Regions from separate parts of the Companilactobacillus ginsenosidimutans genome, predicted to be linked through region 2. Evidence: predicted binding sites of a transcription regulator. Region 2 holds the regulator's gene; each other region holds the start of a gene.
The links. Region 2 encodes Rex, which represses fermentation and respiration genes when NADH is low (regulators of the CRP and FNR family bind a similar motif). Its sites were predicted from a motif close to TTGTGAANTANTTCACAA; they were not measured.
Positions count from the first base shown of each region.

Region 1: the regulator Rex is predicted to act here: its motif matches at 4,736-4,753, upstream of ABM34_RS06370 (class II fumarate hydratase).
Region 3: the regulator Rex is predicted to act here: its motif matches at 5,695-5,712, upstream of ABM34_RS07265 (FAD-binding protein).

Region 1 covers NZ_CP012034.1:1,214,142-1,221,824, reverse strand. Annotated here, with positions in the region: gene ABM34_RS06385 (LysR family transcriptional regulator) at 1-319, opposite strand, end outside; gene ABM34_RS06380 (anion permease) at 334-1,752, opposite strand; gene ABM34_RS06375 (flavocytochrome c) at 1,755-3,155, opposite strand; gene ABM34_RS06370 (class II fumarate hydratase) at 3,174-4,559, opposite strand; gene ABM34_RS06365 (MFS transporter) at 4,878-6,440, shown strand; gene budA (acetolactate decarboxylase) at 6,957-7,670, opposite strand.
Region 2 covers NZ_CP012034.1:930,516-938,198, forward strand. Annotated here, with positions in the region: gene ABM34_RS04935 (DUF956 family protein) at 1-289, opposite strand, end outside; gene ABM34_RS04940 (PTS system mannose/fructose/sorbose family transporter subunit IID) at 387-1,298, opposite strand; gene ABM34_RS04945 (PTS mannose/fructose/sorbose transporter subunit IIC) at 1,317-2,138, opposite strand; gene ABM34_RS04950 (PTS sugar transporter subunit IIB) at 2,185-3,168, opposite strand; gene manA (mannose-6-phosphate isomerase, class I) at 3,849-4,814, opposite strand; gene ABM34_RS04960 (redox-sensing transcriptional repressor Rex) at 4,845-5,492, opposite strand; gene ABM34_RS04965 (ABC-F family ATP-binding cassette domain-containing protein) at 5,630-7,549, shown strand; gene ABM34_RS04970 (hypothetical protein) at 7,623-7,683, opposite strand, start outside.
Region 3 covers NZ_CP012034.1:1,400,419-1,408,101, forward strand. Annotated here, with positions in the region: gene ABM34_RS07235 (MerR family transcriptional regulator) at 1-88, shown strand, start outside; gene ABM34_RS13515 (glycoside hydrolase family 73 protein) at 635-1,933, shown strand; gene ABM34_RS07245 (hypothetical protein) at 1,979-2,755, opposite strand; gene ABM34_RS07255 (glucose-1-dehydrogenase) at 3,274-4,059, opposite strand; gene ABM34_RS07260 (aldo/keto reductase) at 4,693-5,556, opposite strand; gene ABM34_RS07265 (FAD-binding protein) at 5,749-7,590, shown strand.

The DNA of each region.
Region 1 (7,683 bases), 280 kb from region 2:
GTGGAAAATATAATGTTCCAATAATTGGCGGTAAGCCAAACTTAATTTTTTTACTATTAGCAGCTTCGATCTCCTTATGAGCTAGGTCGAGGCTTTTTTGAATGGATAATGATTGTTCGAAAAGGAGATACCCGGTTCTAGTTATTTCAGTTTTTTGATGTACACGATCGACTTGAACAAGCTTAGTCGTGAATTCTTTTTCCAAACGTTTAATTGCTTGGGTGATTGTTGGTTGAGACACCTTAAAAATTTCTGCGACTTCGGTGTAATTACGTTTCTCAACTAATTTTCTGAAATAATCTAAATCCCGAGTATTCATATTTTCCCCCACTATTACCACATTCCGATTAGTTTCATCCACATTGAACCAATTACAATCCAGATTACAAAGTAAAGTATACCGAGAACTAAGTTCATTCTCCACCATTCACCTTGTTTTACGTATCCTGAACCGTAAAGAATTGGTGCTGGTCCATTACTATAATGTGTTGTTGATGAACATAAGTTACCGAAGAATCCTAGCATCAATGCACCAAGCATTGGTGGAACTCCGGCGGAAATTGCGACAGCTAAGAAAGCTGAGTACATGGCTGAGATGTGGGCTGTGGAACTTGCAAATAGGTAATGTGAGTAGAAGTAAGCTACTAACAAGATGATTAGGACAAAGATCCAGTTCATACCTTTCAAGCTTCCACCGATTGAATTACTCAACCAAGGGATGAATCCAAGTTTGTTTAGTTGAGAAGCCATCATAACGAGGACTGAGAACCAAACTAATGTATTCCAAGCACCACTTTCATTCAAAACATCTTTCCAATTGAGGATTCCAGTTAGAATTAATAATGATAGAGCGATGAATGCTGTAAGTGTTGCGTCGATACCAAGAACTCCTCCAAGAATCCAAAGTAGTAGGGCAACTACGAAGATTCCCGACATGAATTTTTCAGGGGTACTGAATTTGCCCATGCTTGCGAGCTGTTTGTCTGCCCATTGCTTTGCATCAGGTGTTTTCTTGATTTCTGGTGGATACATTTTGTAAATTACGAACGGTATTACTATCAATGAAATGAGTCCTGGAACGATACCAGCTATGAACCAACCCATCCAAGTCACTTTAACCCCCATTTGTCCGGCAAGTGATTGAGCTAGTGGGTTACCAGCCATAGCTGTTAGGAACATTGCGGCTGTGATCATGTCACCGTGAAACTCTGAGAAAATTAGGAATGAGCCCATTTTTCTTTCGGTGCCTTTTTTAGGATCTGAGCCAAATTCTTCAGCAAGTGATTTGATGATAGGGTACATGATACCACCGGCACGAGCTGTGTTACTTGGTGTTGCAGGAGCAAGAATTAGGTCAACACCTAGTAATGAGTAGGAGAGACCTAACGTACTTTTACCAAAGGTTCGAACGAAGATGACGGCAATCCGTCGACCAAGTCCAGTTTTGATAAAACCACGTGAGATGAAGAATGCCATAGCGATTAACCAGATACTTCCGTTACCAAATCCGGCAATGGCAGTGTCCATTTTGACTGTTCCAGTTAATACTGTGATGGTGAAACCTATGATGGCAACAGCACCAATAGGTAGTGGTTGTGTGATACAACCAATGATTGTTGCCACGAAGATTGCGAACATGTGCCAAGCCAAAAGGCTGACACCTGCAGGTTTAACTGGTGAGAGCAACCAGATAATTAAACCAACGATGATGGGTGCGAGAAATTTTTTATAATTTAATTTCTCTAAAGTCATCTTTACTTACCTTGTCCTGTTTGTAAGTACTTGAAAGATTGTTGACCAGCTTGTCTCCCAAAAATAACAGTTTCAGCAATGGAATTACCACCGATACGGTTGTTCCCATGTAAGCCTCCAGCTATTTCCCCAGCTGCAAATAATCCCTCAATAGTTTTGTCGTTTTCATCTAACACTTGAGTTTTGTCGTTAATTGCGACTCCACCCATTGTGTAGTGAACGGCAGGTGCAATATGGATTGAGAAGAATGGTCCGTTGACAATTCCACGATCCATACCTGTTGTTCTTCCGAATTCTTTATCCCCAGATTCTAGTGCAGAATTCCAAGTAGCAACAGTTTCATTCAATGTTTTAGCGTCCATATTGATTTTTTCAGCTAATTCATCCAAAGTTTGACCAGTTGTAACTAAGCCAACGTGGTCATAAAACTCGATAGCTTTAACACGATCACGGATACCTTGATCAAGAATCAAATAAGCGCCTTTTTCGTTTAAGTTATCAATTGCTGCAGTAACATTCTTTCTAGTATCAAGTTCATTTACAAAACGTTTTGCTGACTTGTTAACAAGAATAGCGCCTTCACCACGAACAGCTTCACCGATCAAAAATGGATGATCAGTATCTTGTTGAACGGTAGGGTGAACTTGAACTTGGTCCATATCGACAAGTTTTGCGCCAACGTCACTAGCAAGTGAAATACCATCACCTGTAGCACCAGGTTGATTAGTTGTCTTGTAACCTTTTAGGTCAGGACGATATTTTACAAGTAGTTCAGGATTGGCACCAAAACCACCAGTGGCAAGAATAACAGCGTCAGCCATGATGTTAGTGGTTTTAGCATCAATATCTACTTCAACACCACTGATTTTTCCAGCAGTTTGAAGTAACTTGTTAACGTGAATATCAGTAAATAAAGGAATACCTTCTTTTTCAATTTGCTTAAGAAGTTCCGTAACCAAGAAGCCACCGATAGGAGCCATTGAGCTAGGACGGTGAGTTCTCAAGACACTCATACCACCAGTTGTTGTCAGGTCATCCAAGATAATTCCGTGACCAGCCAACCAGTCGATTGCTAAAGCTGAATGAGTTGTAAAATATTTCAACAATTCAGGATTGTTTTTTTTGCCGCCACCTTTGAAAGTGTCGTTGTAGAAGTCTTCCATATTGTCGACGATTTTGTGATCGAGTTGAACTGTTGTTTCGGAAGCGTTCATACCAGATGAAGCACGTGTTGTGTTACCACCGATTGCCGGCATTTTTTCAAGAATAACTGGGCTGAGACCCAATTCGTGTGCTTGTAATGCGGCAGTAAGGCCAGTCCCACCAGAACCGACAATGATTAAGTCATAATTGACTTTTAATTCTTTAATATTAGTAGGTTGAAATTTATATTTTTCTGCCATAATTTCCTCACTTAAAAATTATTTTTGATCAATGTTTGTCATATTGATGGGAACGACCCATTCGTCAAATTGTTCAGGTGTTAGTAAGCCTGACTTAATTGCTGCCTCACGAAGAGTTGTGCCAGCTTTTTCAGCATCTTGCGCAATTGTTGCACTTTCGTGATAACCAATGTGTGGTGATAGAGCTGTAACAGTCATCAATGATTGCTCAACGAGTTCTTCCATTCTATCTGAGTTAACTGATAGGCCGTGAATCATCTTGTCTGCGAATCCTGTCATTGTTCCGGCAAGCAGTTCAGCTGATTCAAGGAAGGCACTGATAAGAACTGGTTTATAGACGTTCATTTCGAAGTTACCTTGGCTAGATGCAATGTCAACAACGACATCATTACCCATGACACGAACGGCAGCCATCGTAATTGCTTCAGCTTGTGTAGGATTAACTTTACCAGGCATAATCGATGAGCCAGGTTCGTTTGCGGGGATGTTCAATTCGCCATAACCTGAACGTGGGCCAGAAGCGAGGAATCTAACATCGTTAGCAATCTTCATCAAATCGGCGGCCAAAGTCTTGATAGCACCGTGAACAACGTTTAATCCAGAGTGAGCAGCAAGTCCGTAGAACTTGTTAGTGTCAGCAGTAAATTCAATTCCGTACAATTTACTCATTTCTTTAGCAATGATGTCAGCAAAGTGTGGAGCAGCGTTCAATCCAGTACCAACAGCAGTTCCACCCATAGCAAGTTCGCCGAGTGTCTTGTTCAATGTTTTAATATATGAAAGATCGTGTTCAAGCATTGAAACCCAACCACTTACTTCTTGTCCAAAAGTTAATGGAGTAGCATCTTGCAAGTGAGTACGACCAATTTTAACTGTGCGCCAGTATTTTTCTTGTTTAACTTTCAATTCATCAATTAAGTGTTGCAATGAATCTTCAAGATTATCAACCGCAATAGCAGCAGTAATGTTCATAGCTGTTGGGAAAATATCATTTGAACTTTGACCTTTATTAACATCATCATTAGGCAAAATTTCAATGTCACTATTGATTGTGGCTGCCATGTGGGCAACTACTTCGTTAGTATTCATGTTAGTTTGTGTACCAGAACCTGTTTGGTAAACAACCAATGGAAAATCTTTTCTCAAATCTTCATCGCTTAAAGCAAGCAATTTGTCGATTGATTCAACAATCAAATCAGCCTTGTCAGCGTCAATTGATTTCAATTCTTTATTAGCAATCGCAGCAGCTTTCTTAATTTGTAGCAAAGCCTTAATAATTTCTAGTGGCATTTTTTCGCCAGTAGGGAAATTGTTACGTGATCTCTCAGTTTGTGCGCCCCATAAAGCTGTTTCTGGGATTTTCACTTCGCCTAAGGTGTCAGATTCGATTCTAAAGTTTGTCATGTTGATGTCCTCCAATTTTTTTTGATCGAATGATACTTTGTGATGTTTATATCATAAATTCACATCATCCTCATAGTCAAACACTGATTACGTCATTAATATTATTTATGAGGTTGATATATCAATGAACAACAAACGCTTTCATTTATTGAATATAAATAATTATATAAAAATAAATGTTTATTCGTTCACAATGGCAGTTATGAATGGCTTGTTTAACAGTATTTGTTTATCAATTTGAGAAAAATGATTAACAATTTCTTAAGTCTGATATATTTAAAGTAAGAACTAATTTGTTATTTAGGACGGATGAGAAATATGAACTCAACCAAACAAAAGAATAGTCGCAGATGGCTAGCTTTAACAGCATTATGTATTGCGGTATTCATGTCATTACTGGATTCAACAATTGTTAATGTCGCCTTGCCAACAATTCAACAAGAACTAAAAGTTTCTTATGCGGAACTTCAATGGGTTATGAACGCCTACACATTAGCATTTGCAATGTGCTTATTATTGGCGTCCAAATTCGGCGACTTGTTCGGAAGAAAACGAATATTCCTGATAACTCTATCCATATTCACATTAGGATCATTAGGGTCATCCATGTCTCAAACGGCATTATTTTTAAATGTCTTTAGAATGATACAAGGTATTGGTGGAGCAGGGATGATGAGTTTATCCATGACCATCGTTACTGAAACATTTGATGACAACGAGCGCGGCTTAGCCTTCGGAGTCTGGAGTTCAGTAGTTGGGGTGGCCACAGCGTTAGGACCAGTCATTGGCGGATATTTAATAAAGATATTCACTTGGCGTTCGATTTTCTACATCAATTTGCCCATCGGAATCATCGCCTTGTTAATGGCATATAAATTTGTTGATGAAAGTTATGGTAATAAGGAAGAAAAAATTGATTGGTGGGGGATGATAATTTCCACCGTCATGATTTTTTGCTTAGTGTTTGGCCTAGTTCAAAAGGAGACTCATATTAATTGGACGTGGATGAACTCGCAAGTAATAAGTTATTTCATAATCGGAATCGTATTAGTAATAGTATTTATAATCCTAGAAAAAAGAATTAAAGAACCAATGATCAACTTAGAAATCTTTAAATCATGGTCATTCAACGGCACAGCTATTGCCTCTTTCTGTTTAGGAGCGGGACTATATGCGTTCTTTACATACATGACAATTTGGATGCAAAGTTATTTACGCTATACCCCAGAACAAACAGGTATCAGACAATTAGCAATTGGTTTAATGAGTCTAATAATCGGACCAATAGCTGGAATACTTTCAAACCGACTAGCCAAAAGGTGGTTAATAGGCGGTGGATTAATAATTATCGCACTAGGGTTATTTGAAATTCAAAGAGTTGTTTCACTACAAGTCACTTACTTAGATTACGTTTCAGGATTCATCATAATAGGTATCGGGAACGCAATAGTAAATCCACCACTTTCTGCAGCAGCCATGGAGAGTGTCGATCCCAACTTAATAGGAATTGCCAGTGGAGTAGTCAATGTCTTTAGACAACTAGGAAGTACTTTTGGGATTGTTATATTGGGACTAGTTTTGTCGAATGGTTATCAAAATGGGCTTAACCGTTATGTTGGTGATTTGGCTTTAGCCAAGTCAACTAAGTCTGGAATTATTAATGAGCTTATTTCTGCTGGTCCGACTGGTAGTGAAGGTGTATTGAGAAGTGCCTGGTCTAATTTGCAGCAGTTGGATGGGGGAAGTGGTTTGTTTGCTTCGCTGAAGGCTGGTGTTTGGAGTGGGTTTGATGTTGGTTATGTTTTAGTTATTGGTGTTAGTATTTTTATTTGTTTATTTGGAGCTGTTGTTGCTTTGGTTAGTATTCGAGATCGTCGGTAGTTTTGATGGTTTGGTAGTTCTGGTGGAGGTATGTTGTTTTGTTGGTGGGTTCACTGCCGCACTTTCGTGCTAAGTGGGTTGGACGTGTATTGTTTGCCCTTTCCGTTCCTTGAGTGAAACCAAACGTAGATGATAATGTATTGTATTAATAATGATTTTTTATATTTTAATAAGCGTAAGTAATCACAAATGAAAATTAGGAAACACAAAAAAATGACCTTACTCCAATCGGAATAGGGTCATTTTTGAATTGATTTTGGTTTAATTTACCAGACCAAAGGTCAGGTGTTACATTTTAGATTTGTAGCAAATTTAGCCCGCAGGTCAGGATTTTGGGGGCCAAAGCCGTGAGATTTTCCTTTGCCTGCCAAAGGGCAGGCTTAGGAAAAGGACGCATTTGGAGACCGCTCTTTGGCTCCAAATCGTCCCACAGCGTCCACGGCCCCCAAAATCCTGACCGGAGGGCGGCTATTCACCACCACTCCCCCGAACTAAACAAATCTAAAATAAACGCCACTAACCTTCAGCTTTATGAATTGAACCTAAAATATCATCAGATGAAAAATCATGATGCTTGTATGCAGGATTATCAATTGGTAAATGCTGCAACAAACTGTCAAAACACTGGAACACAACATTACCCGAGACCGACTCGAAATCAAGAATGTGTCCACCGAAGTCATGTGCATCTGACATGAAATGACTGTGGAAACCGGCAACTGCTGCTCCGTCAAATACTTGTGGAGAGTAGTAGCTTAGTAATGTTCCTTCAACAGTATCACGTTCAAAAATACTTTGAGCTTCGGCTGTTTTTGCTAATGTGTCGTATGGTTTAGAAGATTTCTTAACTGCACGGGTCTTAATGTTTTTGAAAGTTCCTTTGATTACTACTGAATAAAATGTGTTGGCACTGGCTGCCTTTTTGTCGATTAATTCTTGTAGCTCGTCACGTTTGATGTCTTCGACGTCCATCATTTCGTTGTAGGCTGCAAAGTGTGAGTTGGCAAAGGGTAGTGTGAATGAATCATCGACTATGTTTACATTTCCTGCACTGTCAACTTGATATGGAACGCCATCTAAGATGATTAATTCTCCGTCAAGTCCTTCTCCAGTACCGATTCCGGTGTCGCCATGTTCTAGCAACTCCTTCATCGTCAATGTTCCGTCCAATAATCCTGGAACTAATAATGCTAAGGTTCCGTGCTGATACAATACATTTGAATTCTTCATATGAACTTCCTTC
Region 2 (7,683 bases):
GTTCTCTGATAGCTCTTAAGACACGCTTAGGGTCTTTTGAAGAGAAAGTAAACATTCCGTTCTTCTTTGTTTTGAGGGCATATCTTGGAATCCATTTACCACCAAACATGATTGAAGCTACTACGTAGTCTACTTGGTCCCATGGAATCTGAATAAAATCCTTTTTATCACGGTCATTGTAAAATTCGAAGGCTTTGTCACCTACCATGATTTTTCCGTAAGTTGTCAATCCTATATGTGAGTTTCCGGCTATTACTAATTCTGACGTCTTGTTTAAAGATTTAACCATTTATATTCCGTCCTTAAATACTCATTTCTAATTTACCTACATTATATACAAAAAAAGATGAACTCCAAAGAGTTCATCTGATTTGTTAACGAATTTATTACATAAGACCAATGTAGTGGAATCCAACACCAATTACGAATAGTCCAAGAATTTGAACGATTGGTGAAACTTTCTTTCTTAATAACCACATACATAAGAATGTTAATAGTAATCCAGCAAGTCCTGGAATCAATAGATCCAAGTTATCTTGCAATGTTGTAACTTTTGAAGCTGTTAATGAAAGACCTTGTGATTGTTGAATCAATGCTTCTTTAACTCCGGAAAGTCCATTTGGCAGGTTAGCCCAATCAATGAACGCACCTTTTTGAAGTTTTGTTGTTGAAACAACCGGCGTGAACTTAACGACAACCCACCGATCAATCAATGCTCCTAAGATAAACATACCTAGAATGGAAGCACCTTTAGTAACATCTTGTAACAAACCACCTGATAAATCTTCAGTGATCTTTGAACCGGCTTTGTATCCGAATTCTTGTGACCACCACATAAATGCCATTCTGATAGCATTCCATGCGACGAAGTAAAGGATTGGTCCCATGATATTACCAGCAATAGCTAATGAAGCAGCTACGGCACCAATAATAGGTTTTACAGTAAACCAGAACACAGGATCACCAATACCAGCCAAAGGACCCATCATACCAACTTTAACACCTTGGATGGCAACGTCATCAACAGGGGCTCCATTAGCACGATCTTCCTCTAACGCCATAGTTACACCTAAGATAGGTGAAGCCATGTAAGGGTGACAGTTAAAGAATTCCAAGTGACGCTTTAATGCAGCGGCACGGTCTTCCTTAGTTGTATATAATTTTTTCAAAGCTGGGATTAATGAATAAGCCCAACCACCGTTTTGCATACGTTCGTAGTTCCATGAACCTTGAATGAAGGTTGAACGCCACCAAACGGACAAACGATCTCTTTTTGATAATCTTACTTGATCAGCCATTGTTATTCTTCCTCCATTTTAGTAGTCATCTATGATATCACCGACTGGATCTCCGGTATTTGAACTTCCGGACCCACCGTTACTTGAGCCTGAACCACCGCTCTTCTCGAGTTTAAGGTAGATAAGTGCAAGTGCTAAACCAATTGCACCAAGACCAATTAGTGTTAATTTGTCGATTGCAGCTAAAACGAAACCAATAGCAAAGAATGGCCAAACTTCACGAGAAGCCATCATGTTGATAACCATGGCATAACCAACAGCAACAACCATACCACCACCGATAGCTAAACCATCAGTAAGCATCTTAGGCATTGAAGTTAACATAGCTCTTACAGGGCCAGCACCAACTGCAAGAATTAATGCTGCGGGAATGGCGATACGCAAACCTTGTAAACAGATAGCGATGTATTGCCACAATTCAATTTTTCTGAAATTACCTTGCTCAGCTGCTCTATCCATAATATGAACAATAGCAGTAGAAATAGTACGTACTAAGATAGTTAATAGTAAACCAGCAACAGCCAAAGGAATAGCAACAGCATAAGCTGAGTTAATACCCTTTGAAGTGAAGTCCCCACCAAGTACTAAGATAATTGATGAAGCAACTGAAGCTAAGGCAACATCAGGTGCAACAGCGGCACCAATATTTGCCCAACCAAGTGCAACCATTTGTAATGTACCACCTAAAATTAGGCAAGGAACCAAATGGCCAGTTACTAGTCCGATTAATGTACATGCGATAACTGGTTGGTGGAAGTGGAATTCATCCAAAATACCTTCCATACCGGCTAGGAATGATACAAGAACGACTAATATTATTTGAATCACGTTTAATTGCATTAGTATTAATCCTCCGTTTTTTATAAAAATACATACCCACTAAATATTACTTGTTTTTCTTATCTAATTCGGCTTGTGCTTTGTTAAGGATGGATTGCATGTTGTCTTTTCCGTCTGTAGGAACTTTACGAACATCAAATTCAACACCAAGATCCTTTAACTTGCCAAATGTGTCGATATCTTCTTGGCTAAATGCCAATACTTTGTTGGGTTGAACTTTTCCTTCTGAATGGGCCATTGAACCGATGTTCAATTCCTTCAAAGGAACTCCACCCTCGATGGCACGAAGGGCATCTTCAGGTGTTTCAAAAAGCAAGAGTGCTCTTTGTCCACCAAAGTGCTTATCATCTTTTGCAATTTTGATCATTTGGTCAATTGGGACAACGTGTGCGTGAACACCAGCTGGTGCTGCTTGTTGAATCAATTTCTTACGCAAATCATCTTTTGCAACAGCATCTGATACAACAATGATACGTGTTGGATTAGTTGTCTTAGTCCAAGCTGTGGCAACTTGTCCGTGAAGTAAACGTGAATCAATTCTGGCAAGAACATAGTTGAATGTACCAGGTTGACCACCATTTTCTTCTTTTGGAGCTGCAGCTGCAGGAGCAGCTTTACTTTCTTCAGGCTCAAGTGATTCAGGACGAACCTTTACCCCATCTTTGGCTGTTTCCAAGATATGTGCAGCAATTTCATGTGCACTATCCATAGATAATCTTGAAGCGTAAGCTTCAATGAGCATTGGTAGATTTAATCCCGCTACGATAGCCCATTTGTCCTTGTGTTCTTCAAACAACCCATTAACTTGGTTGAATGGAGTTCCACCCCATAGGTCTACAAGGAACAATACTTCGTCTTGATTTGAAAAAGTAGCAATTGCATCAAGCAATTTCTTCTTCAAGTCATCTGGGCCCATGTCTGGCATCAATGTAACTGATTGAACGTCTTCTTGTTCACCAAAGATCATTGATCCAGATTGCTTAATACCGTCAGCAAGTTTACCGTGACTAGCAATGACAATACTTACCATTCTTTTACCTCCTATTTATTTTGTTATAGTCGATAAACAACCATAACTAAAATACCACGTTTCTAAGCGTTTAGCGCTCCACATTCCACTAAAAATTCTATTTAGATAAAATTCATAATGAAATAAGTTAAACCGCTACCACTAAAAAAATGGCTGACATATTGTTCCCCCATATTCAAAATCAGGTCACTACGACAATGCCTAATTCTGTAACACAAAAGATCAGTACGCTGAAAAGACAAAACAATTGCTTACAACAACTTTCAATGTGAAAACAAATAGAAATGAGCCAAATATCAAATCTATTTTCACAAAATATTTTTCAAATTAATTTAAGCGTTTTCTTTAGCTTGAAAAAAATATTGTGTTCAAATATGAACAACTTGTCATAATGCAAAAATCGTTTTACCTAAGCTCACCCTTCTTGTGAACCTTTTCATAATATCATTTTTTGACAAAAAAGACAGCAATTTTTGCCCGATTTAAAATCATTTTTAACAATTTTGAAACATTTCTGTAAAAAATAAATACCCAAAATAACGGACTATTATTTCGTTTATATAATGAAAAATGAATTACTAATTTCCGAAAACAACAATTGGTATAGATAGATTTTGAGCATATAAAAAGGCCCAATTTTCCCGATATAGGAAATTGTGCCAAAATATAAATTAATTATCTTATTCTTCACCAGACTCTGAGGCAATTATATCCAGATCGCCATCAATTGTCCATTGATCGACTGTAGCAGGTATAATTAAATGATAGCCCTTCTCCAGTTTGTAGTCATTTCCATCAATTGTAAGAAGTCCACTTCCGTCAATAACTGAAACTAAAGTATACTTACCTATTTCATGATTAAAGACTGCTGGTTCAGCAATTTGCCAGCGATATACTGCAAAATATGGTGAGATAGGTGGTTGAACATAAGTTGTAAACTTATTTTTACCCTCTTCACGCTTTACAATATTCAATTCTGGATCCTTATGTGGAACAGTGATTGTATCCTCAGACTGCTTTATATGAAGTTCACGAGTCTTACCCGTGCTCTTTTGGACACGATCATAATCATACAAACGATAGGTTGTATCACTGCTTTGTTGCGTTTCAAGCGCCATAATGCCAGTATTCAACGCATGCACAGTGCCACTTGGTACATAGAAGAAATCCCCAGTCTTAACTGGAACCTTGCGTAACAAGTCATCCCAGTCGCCTGATTCAATCATCTTATCCAATTCAGCTTTATTTTTAGCGTTGTGACCATAAATTAAATATGATCCTGGTTCGGCATCAATAATATACCAGCATTCGGTTTTTCCTAATTCATGTTCATGCTTTTCAGCATATTCATTGTCAGGATGAACCTGAACGGATAAGTTATCTTCCGCATCCAAAATTTTTGTGAGAAGTGGAAATACTTCACCCTTTGGATTGCCAAACAATTCTTTATTGTTCTTCCAGAGATCATCTACGTATTGACCAGCGAATTGACCATTCTCAACTTGAGAACGACCATGTGGATGACCAGAAATTGCCCAGCATTCACCAATTTTACCTTCAGGTAGGTCATAACCAAATGATTCTAGTTTTCGACCTCCCCAAATTTTTTCATGGAATACAGGTTTTAAAAATAATGGTTCACTCATATACAATATCCCCCAAAAAAATAAATTGAATTATTCGGCGTCTTTTGCGTCACGATCACGATCTAAGAAGAAGATCAATGTTTGTAACTCATTGGCCAAATCAACGTAATGTACACGAATTGAGCTAGGCACATTAATAATAACCGGTGTAAAGTTCAAGATTCCTCGAACACCTGCTTTAGCAAGTTCATCTGCGGTAGTTTGTGCTGCATTAGAAGAAACTGTTAAAATAACTACATCGATTTGTTGTAGACTCAATTGTTCTTTGATTTCACTAATGTCATAAACGGGAACACCGCTCTTAACTGTACCGACGATTGACTTGTCGATATCAAAAGCTGCGGCGATACGAACGTTATTAGTTCTTGAGAAGTTATAATTCAAGAGTGCATTACCCAAGTTACCTACACCAACTAGCGCTACGTTAGTACGCTTGTCTTGGTTAAGTAATTTCTTGAAGAATGCGACTAACTCATTAACGTCATAACCATATCCACGTTTACCGAGTGCACCCAAGTATGAAAAGTCACGACGAATTGTAGCGCTATCGATTTTGATACCGTCAGACAATTCACCAGATGAAATCTTTTGAGTACCTTCATCTTTTAGAAATTGGAAATACCTATAATATATAGGTAATCTTTTAATAGTTGCGTTTGGAACTGTTGTTTTTGTCATAATCCACCACCATGTGCGTGTTTTCACTATTTACTATAATAGATAACCATTGTGAAAAAAGCAATAATTTACTTCAAAAAGCCATGAAAACGACAAAATTCATAGTATAATTTGTGAATACGTAAAGGAGTTATAAATTGATATTATTACAAGCCCAAAATATTACAAAAAATTTTGGAACAAAGAAACTTTTTAGCAATGTAAGTTTTGAAGTTCAAGATAACAGCAGAATTGGTCTAGTCGGAAGAAACGGTGTCGGCAAGTCAACTTTGCTCAAAATTTTGTCAGATCAAGAAAGTTACAACTCGGGAAATATTTCTCTTAAAAAAGATACAAACATCGGATATTTAGCTCAGGATTCTGGATTGAATTCTGATAATCAGATTTTTGATGAGTTAGAAGGTGTCTTTGATTACCTTAAAAAACAAGAAAAACAAATGCACGCTCTTGAATTGAAATTAGCTGATAACACAGTCAGTGACTACGATCAGCTATTGAAACAATACGATCAATTGCAAAATACTTTCCGTCAAGAAAATGGTTACGGCTATCAATCAGAAATCCGCAGTGTACTGAAAGGATTCGGATTTGAAGAGGATGTCTGGGATGCTAAAGTATCCACCCTATCTGGTGGTGAACGTTCTAGATTGGCAATGGCGAAGATGCTTTTGGAACATCACGACATACTTTTGCTTGATGAGCCAACTAACCATTTGGATATTGATACAGTTGAATGGCTCGAAGGATATTTAAAAAATTATCGTGGAGCATTAGTAATTGTATCCCATGATCAATATTTTCTTGATAAGGTTGCTACAGAAATTGAAGAAATTAATCAACATTCTGCGACCCACTACTCAGGAAATTACACATTCTATCTTCAAGAAAAGAAAAAGAATCAAAGTGTTGCCTGGAAACACTATGAAGAACAACAAGCTGAAATCAAGAAAACTGAGGAATACATTCAAAAGAACATCGTCCGTGCTTCAACGACTAAGATGGCTCAGAGTCGTCGTAAGAAGTTAGAGAAAATGGATGTGCTCGAAAAGCCAGGTAGTGACCAAGGTTCAGCCCACTTCTCCTTCCAAATTGACAAGGAAAGTGGAAACGACGTTCTATTGATTTCAGATGCTGCTATTGGATATTCGAAGGATGAAGTCATGTCCTCACCAATCAATCTTGACGTTAAAAAAGGAGAACGTGTTGGTATTATCGGACCAAACGGTATCGGTAAATCAACCTTGTTAAAAACTATTCTTAACAAGACACCGCTACTTGCCGGAACTTATCAGTTTGGTGCCAATGTCCAAACTGGTTACTATGATCAGGATTTGAAGGATTTGGATCCTAAAAAAGACGTTCTACATGAAATCTGGGACAGACATCCCCTGCTTGATGAACAAATTATTCGCAACATTCTAGGTTCATTCCTGTTCAGTGGTGATGATGTTCTAAAACCTGTTGCAGGCCTTTCCGGCGGTGAAAAAGCCAGACTGACACTAACCAAACTCTCGATGGAACATAACAACTTTTTAATCATGGATGAGCCAACTAACCATTTGGACATCGATAGTAAGGAAGTTCTGGAAGATGCCCTGAAGGAATTCGCCGGAACAGTGTTGTTTGTCTCTCATGATCGATATTTACTGAATACACTAGCTGATAGGATTGTTGAGATTAGTCCTTCTGGTAGCAAAGTTTATCTTGGTGACTACGATTATTATCTTGAGAAAACTACTGAATCTGAAGATAGTGATAGTTCTACTCAATCTGGCGAAAGCAATGTCAGTGAGAAGAAAGAACAATACCAACAGTCCAAGGAGCAGCAGAAAGCTCAACGTAAGCTACAACGTGAAGTTGATGATCTGGAAAAGCAAATTTCAGAATTGGATGAAAAGAATAAGGCTATTCAAGTTGAAATGACTAAAGATGAGAACCTTACTTCTTATACCAAACTTGGTGATTTGCAGAAAGAACTTGAAGAAAATAAAGCTAAACAAAGTGAATTAGAAGATGCCTGGACTGAGAAGTCTATGGAGCTAGAAGATATGCAATAAAGTAAAAGCAGACCAACAATATCGTTGATCTGCTTTTTAATTTGTTCTTAAATGATTTTCACGCTTTTACTGATTACTTACTGACTTTCTTCAAAATGGATCGAAGAAAGCTAGCAATGATTAATAAAGTCCAA
Region 3 (7,683 bases), 470 kb from region 2:
GGTTGCTCATTATGCGGATTTGTTGATTAATCATCAGCCCGATTCGTTTGAGCCTTCTAACATTCGAGAAAAATCTGCCGAAAAATAGGTTTTGGGGCGGTTCACTGTCGACTGCGAAGGGAAATCGATTTCTGACCTGGAACGTGGTGGGCACAATTTGAAACCATCTCATAGTGCGAGATGTTTCCAAACTTGGCCTTTGAGGTAAGTCGGGACGGTTCCCCGACTAACTCAAATTTCACCACTGAGGTCAAATCGATTTCCCTTCTCCGTCTGGTTCTCCGCGTAACTTTTTTTCTGGTATTTTCTGGATGTTTGTTTATTTTGTTTTATGTAATATTTTGGTTTTTTATTTGATATCGATATCTTTTATTTGAAAATATCAAAAGATTCAGGAATTTAAATCATTATTTCACGTTCCTGGAGACTGCCCTTCGGTGGTCTCCTCTTTTTTTATTCATTTTTTCAATTTTTTTGGAACATATGATTTCGATTACATATTCGCATAAGCTTATTAATATTATAATAAATTACAACCATGTGAACATCACTTTACAATACGTCGTGTTCTGTTGAAGCTGGCTTTAAATTTTTGTATTCTGTAACAGCAAAGAAATGCAGGAGGAGAAATTAAATGCGTAAAAACTTGCTACTAACTAGTGTTGCGGTGTTAAATACTTTAGCAACAGTGGCTGTACCTAGTGTTGTTTCTGCTGAAACTACTGATACAGATCAAAATACAAATAATGAAACTGAAGTTACACCTACTAAGGAAGATACTTCTGACAGTGATGCTGTTATTACTGAGGCTTCTGAAGATCCAGATGTGGCTACTGGTAATGGTGCGGCTAATACTATTGTGGGACCTCATGTTGATAAAGCTGATCCTACTGTGGCTCACTCTATGGATATGGAAGGTCTTGAAGCTGCTGAAGCTAATGTTTTATCACGTTCATGGTCTTCTCAACAACGTTGGGCTGAATCAGTTGGACCTATGGCTCAACGTTCAGCTCAAAGATATAACTTATATGCTTCAGTTATGATGGCTCAAGCTATTATTGAATCTGGCTGGGGTGGATCAGCTTTAGCGTTGCCACCTAACCATAACCTTTTCGGTATTAAAGGTAGTTACAATGGCCAATCAGTTTATATGAGAACAGCTGAATATAGTTCAACTTATGGTTGGTACTATATCAATGCTGCTTTTGCCAAATACCCTACTTATGAAGAATCATTCAACGATAACGGTGTAAAACTTCGTTATGGTTTAACTTGGAATGGTGCTTTCTACAAAGGTACTTGGAAAGAAAATACTCGTTCATACCGTGATGCTACTGCTTGGTTGCAAGGTCGTTACGCTACTGCACCTAACTATGCTTCAGTATTGAATAACATCATCGACTCATATGATTTAACAAGATGGGACTCTAAACCAGTTCCTCAAGAACCAGAAGTTGATGCGGGTATGGATGCACCACTTAATGGTGAATTCTTCAACTATGAAGATATCGGTACAATCAAAAACGCTAATGGCGCCAAAATGTATGTTCAGGCTGACCCAAATTATCCTACAAAACGTACATTACCAAATGGATCAAACTGGCGTGTAACTGGTAAAGTTCTTTCAAACCAAGGTGAACTTTACTTCCGTGTTTCAACTAAAGAATACGTTAAGGCTGCAGATATTCAATTGAAATCTTCAACTGAAGGCGAGACAACACACAAGATTATCAAGGCTACTAACCCTGATAGTTATGCCGTTCCACTCGTATCTTTCCATGAAAACAACAAGATGAAAGATAGTAATCGTGGTTTAGCTAACGACAATTACTGGGCTGTTGATAAGACTCGTGTCGTAGATGGTCACACTTATTATCGTGTTTCTACTAATGAATGGATCAAAGATACATACGCTACAATTACACAAGGTTAAGATAAAAAAAATTCGACTTAGATCATTTGATCTAGTCGAATTTTTTTATGCAAACTTTGGATTTGCTGTTCTGATTAAATTTGGATATATCAAGGAAAGACGCTTGTATGCCGCATCGACATCACTTGGAATGTCCACGTGTAAGATGAAGTTCTCACCTTTTGGACCATATCCATTTTCATCGTCTGTTAACCTGGATATTTCTCCAAGTAAAAGACTGATATAGTGCTCCATTGACCACATGCCAGGAATCTTTTCGGTAAATTGAAGTTCTCCATTTACTTCTTCAACCTCTGCTTGATACGTTGAGAAATCAGTCACTAAGACATTGGGAGCCATTTTGTTCATTCTGGCTGTCATTCTCAACATCATCGTTGAATCTTGCATCATTAAAATCGTCTGTAGGTTTATTTTGTGTACGTCTAGGAGACTGAGCAAATTATCTATATTGTTACCACAGTTAGTCGACTTTGTTTCTAAACAATCTGCTTGAACATTATATTTATGTTGGATATACCTCTGAAAAATTTCCGCTTCTGACATCCCTGTTATATCTAGTTCGGGATATAGTTCGTTTACCACTTTAATCAAATCGGGTGTTGTGTGACCTGCGCCCCCTACTATTACGTAGTGCTTTGCAATTTGATTTTTGATTGCTTGAGCAAATAGATTTCCGCCAGTTATGATACTGCCACCAAACAGTACACAGACATCGAATCTTGTTACTCCGTATTGAGATTTTAGAGTTTCAACTTCTAGATTTGGGATATCTCTTTGGGATAGAAAGTTGGCTATTTTGTTGATGTCTTGGGATTTTGTCATGGGTTTGGTGGCTCCTTTGGGGTTTTGTACACTATAGCAGATTTTGGGTATGAAAAACCAAGATTGTGGTTTGGACAATCTTGACTTTTGTTTGGGTGGTTGGTTAATTTTAAACTATAGCTTTGGTTTACACTATTCTGAGTTTGTTGTGAACTCCAAATAATCTTCTTGTGCTGAACATTTTTTTGACTATGATTATTTTCTCTTGGTTCACTTTCATGTAGCGGAAACGTTAAAAACAAAACTGACCCACACATATAAGTCGTCCAGAGCTGCGGGGGTGTTACGCACCCCTCTGCTTGAATTTTTAAGTGAAATCTTGATTGGTGATATCGGTTTTGAGCGACTTTTTGAATATGATTATATTCTCTTGGTTCACTTTCATGTAGCGGAAACGCTAAAAAACAAACTGGACACTGCGTGTAAGCTGGACAAAGCTGCGGGGCGTTACGCGCCCTCTCCGCTGTGTCGCATCTTACACTCCGTGCCCAAGTGCGTTTGTTTTTTGGCTCTATTTTTTATCCTTCCCCATCTTTAAAAGCGGGATAAAGTGTCATCCCTCCATCGATAAACAGTGTAATTCCTGTTACGTAGCTGGATTCGTCTGATGCTAGCCAGGCTGCTCCTGCTGCTACTTCTTCTGGGGTTCCTATTCTGTTCATTGGTACCATTGATACTGTTTTGTCGTATTGTTTCTTGTCGGCAAACTTTTCGGCGTTGATTGGTGTGTTAATGGCTCCTGGGCCGATGGCGTTTACTCTTACGTTTTGGTTGGCGTATTCCATTGCGATTGTCTTGGTGAATAGTTTTACACTACCTTTTGCGGCGGCATAACTGGCAAATGTTGGCCATGGGATTGCTTCGTGGACTGACGACATGTTGATGATGTTTCCTTTTTTATTATTTTTTACAAAATAATCTAGGGCAACTTTTGATCCGAGGAATACTCCTGTTTGGTCGACTGCTGTCACTTTATTCCAGTCATCGAGACTCAATTCATGAGTTGGTGACTTGATTTCCATTCCGGCGTTGTTGATCCAAATGTCCATGCCGCCGAAGTTTTCGACAGCAGCATCCAAAAGGGCTTTTGCTCCTTCTTCAGTACTGATGTCGGCTTGGACAATTGCTGCTTTTCCGCCCTCGTCGGTGACTGATTTGGCAGCTGATTCTGCACCTGCTTTATCACTGTGGTAGTTGATTACAACGGACATTTTTTCTTGTCCGAAACGCTTGGCAATGGCGTGCCCGATTCCCTTTGATCCGCCAGTTACGACGGCTACTTTTCCATTCAAATCTGTGTACATAGGATTCCCTCTCTTCTTTTACTTGGTATGTTCGGTTCTATTAGATGATATGCCGGCTGTTTTGTCAACGAAATTGCCACATATCTTTTGAACGAAGCTTATAGTAGACCTTCCAGTTAGGTCGAAGGCAACAACTTTTTTGAAAAAAGTTTTATTTGCTTGGAATTTAGTTTTGCGGTGGTGAGTTTTTGTTGTGATAGTCAAAAAGACATTCAAAGTTCGAATGTCTTTTTTTCGTGATTAAATTCGTATTTATCGGTCACTTGAGTTTGTAGGTGTTAGTTGTGACTGTTTTAATGATTGTTAATTTTAGTTTAGTGATTCGCTCCCCTTGATTACTGTGGAAACGCTAAAAACAAAACTGGGGCACACATATAAGTCGTCCAGAGCTTCGGGGGTGTTACGTACTCCTATGATTGGAAATTGAGGTGAACTTATTATTTGTGGGATTGGTTTTGAATGATTTTTTGAGTATGATTGGTTTTACTTTGTTCACTTTTATGTAGCGGAAACGCTAAAAATCACACTCAACACTGCACACAAGGCGCCCAGAGCTGCGGGGGTGTTACGCACCCCTCTCCGCTATGGTCGTCTTGTGCTCCGTGTTGAAGGGCGTGTGATTTTTGGCTCTTTTTATTCTTGGTGTCCATTATGCCACATGTCAACGGCGGTATCTGATAAGCTATTTAGTTTTTCCATATCTTCCTCAGAAATCTTGAAGTCGAGTTTTGCGTTGTCGAGGATGTGTTCTTTGTGGGTTGCCTTTGGCAGTGGTAGAGCTCCGTTTTGAATTACAAATTGGATTGCTAGTTGAGCTACACTGGCTTTATATTTTTCTGCGATGCGTTCTACTGTTGGGTTGCTTAGCATTCTACCTGTTGCTAGTGGTGAATATGCTTCTACTAGAATGTCGTTTTCTTTAGCATATGCAGAAATCTTTGGTTCTGTGTATCCTACGTAATATTGGATTTGGTCAACTGCTGGTTTTACGTTTGAGTTGTCGATCAATGCTTTCATGTCTCTGACATTAAAGTTTGACACGCCGATTGACTTAACTTTTCCTGTTGCTAGGATTTCTTCCATTGCTTTCCAAATTTCTTGGTTGGCTTTGTCATATTTTGCAGGATCAGCTGGTACGTTACCCATTTCTTGCCATGGGAATGGTGCGTGAATTAAGTACAAGTCAAGGTAGTCGATATCTAGATTGTTGAAAGTTGTTTCAAAATCCTTCTTGGCACCTTCATATGTCTTTGTTTCACCAGGCAATTTTGATGTGACGTAAATTTGGTCACGGGGAATTCCTGAGTCACGGACAGCTTGTCCCACTTCTTTTTCATTTCCATATGCTAAAGCAGTATCGATATGACGATATCCGGCTTCCAAGGCGTCAAGAACTGATTGGCGAGTCTTTTCAGCAGGCATTTGCCATGTACCAAAAGCTACTTTAGGAATTTCTAAACCATTGTTTAATGTGTATGTTTCATCTAATTTTGTCATTTATTAACCCTCTTTCGATCAATTTCAATATCAATCGTATACCTTCGACCATACTCGAACGCAACATTTATTTCAAAAATATATTTTTTCTCATTTATCGAATCCTTTATTTTTATAAAATTTAGCGTAAAATTGATGTTGTAAAGGTTTTCACAAACTGTGAATTCAAGAATATTTTTTGGAGGAATTATAATGGTTAGTCAACATGATATAGGTCGTTGGGACGCTTCCTACGACGTTGTAGTTTTAGGATTTGGTGGAGCAGGTGCCACTGCTGCCCGTTTTGCAGCGGATGATGGAGCAAAGACACTATTAGTCGATTCAGCCCCAGAAGGCCACGAAGGTGGTAACACTCGTTACGCCGCACAACTAATTAACTGCGGTGACAATTTTGACGGTGAAAAAGAATATTATAAGAACTTAACTAAGCCAATGGACTTAGATGAAGACATGATCGACACATACGTTGAGGGTATGGTCGATATGCCAAATTATTTAACAAAATATCTCGGTGTCGAATCCCCAATCAACGCCAAAGACAAATTTTCAGCCGACTCAATCTTTGCTTCAATGATTGCTGAATACCCCGAATATGGCGGCAGTGAAGCCAACAATTACTTGATGGTTCATGACGGGATTTTCGATGCTGCCCTATGGAAAATTTTGCGTCAAAAAGTATTGGACCGTGCGGATATGATTGATGTTTGGTATAAGTCTCCAGCTCAACATTTGATTCAAGATCCTATCACAAAAGAAGTTATTGGTGTTCAAATTGAGCGTGAGCATGTTGTCCGTAATATCCGTGCTAAGAATGGTGTCATTATGACCATGGGTGGTTTCGAAAACAACAAGCAAATGATGCAAGATTATACTGGCGCATTTAAGGCCGCACCACTTGGCTCAATTTACAATAAGGGTGACGGTGTCAAAATGGCTGAGGAAATCGGTGCAGACATGTGGCACATGCACAACTATGAATCACTAGGATTGCTTCACGGACTAGCATTTGATGTTCCTGAAGGAACTCGCGCACAGTTAATCCTCAGCTTCCCAGAAATTGTTAATGGTAGTGTAATTACTGTTGGTGATGATGGTAGCCGTTACTTCGACGAAAGTACATCAAATCGTCACGGTCACATTTTCCAAAATGGTCACTGGCGTGTTCCTGCAACAAATGTACATCCCTACTTAATTTTCGATCAAGCACAATACGATAGAATTAAAGCTGCTAAAGATTTACCATACAAGGACTTCTTTAACGTACTGACAAAAGCCGATAGCATCAAAGATTTAGCAAAACTAATTGATGTTAACCCTAAGACATTGAACAAGACAGTTAAAAACTTCAATCAATTCGCCGAAAATGGCACAGATTATGCTTGGGGACGTGATCCAGAATCAATGATTGCCTTCTCAGATGGTCCTTTCTATGCCGCACCATTGACACACAACGTTTTGAACACACAAGGTGGAGCTCGTCGTAATACACACGCCGAAGTTCTCGACCCAAGTGGCAACTTAATTCCACATCTATACAGTGCCGGTGAATTTGGTGGTATCAACGCCAACGAATATCAAGGTGGTCAAAACCTTGCTGAATGCCTTATTTTCGGTAAAATAGCTGGAGAAAACGCTGCTGTACCAAAGGCAACTTATCAAACGACTGCACCTGCAGAAAATAATCAACCTGCAGAACCAGTCGCTGTAGCAGTCAACTTAGGTAGTGATGCCAAGCCTAACAACGAAGAATTCACAACTGCTGACAACCAATACTTAGGTAAAAGTAATTCTGGTATGGGTGGCGAAGTAGTCGTCAGAGTCACAGTTGATGATGGTAGCAACATCCAAAATGTTGAAATCCTTCAACAAAGCGAAAGCGATGATGTTGCCTCAGACGCACTTGCAGAACTACCAAAGAGAATCGTTGATCAAAATACTTACGATGTTGATTCAATTTCCGGAGCATCAGCCTCAAGTCGTGCTATTAAAGACGCTGTAAAAGATGCACTATCAAAAGCAAATCAACCTGCATAAGATGTAAAATTGCTCGATAAGCCTAGCTTACCGGGCTTTTTATTTTCTCCAAAATAATTTATATACATGATATATATAGTGCTATATTTATAG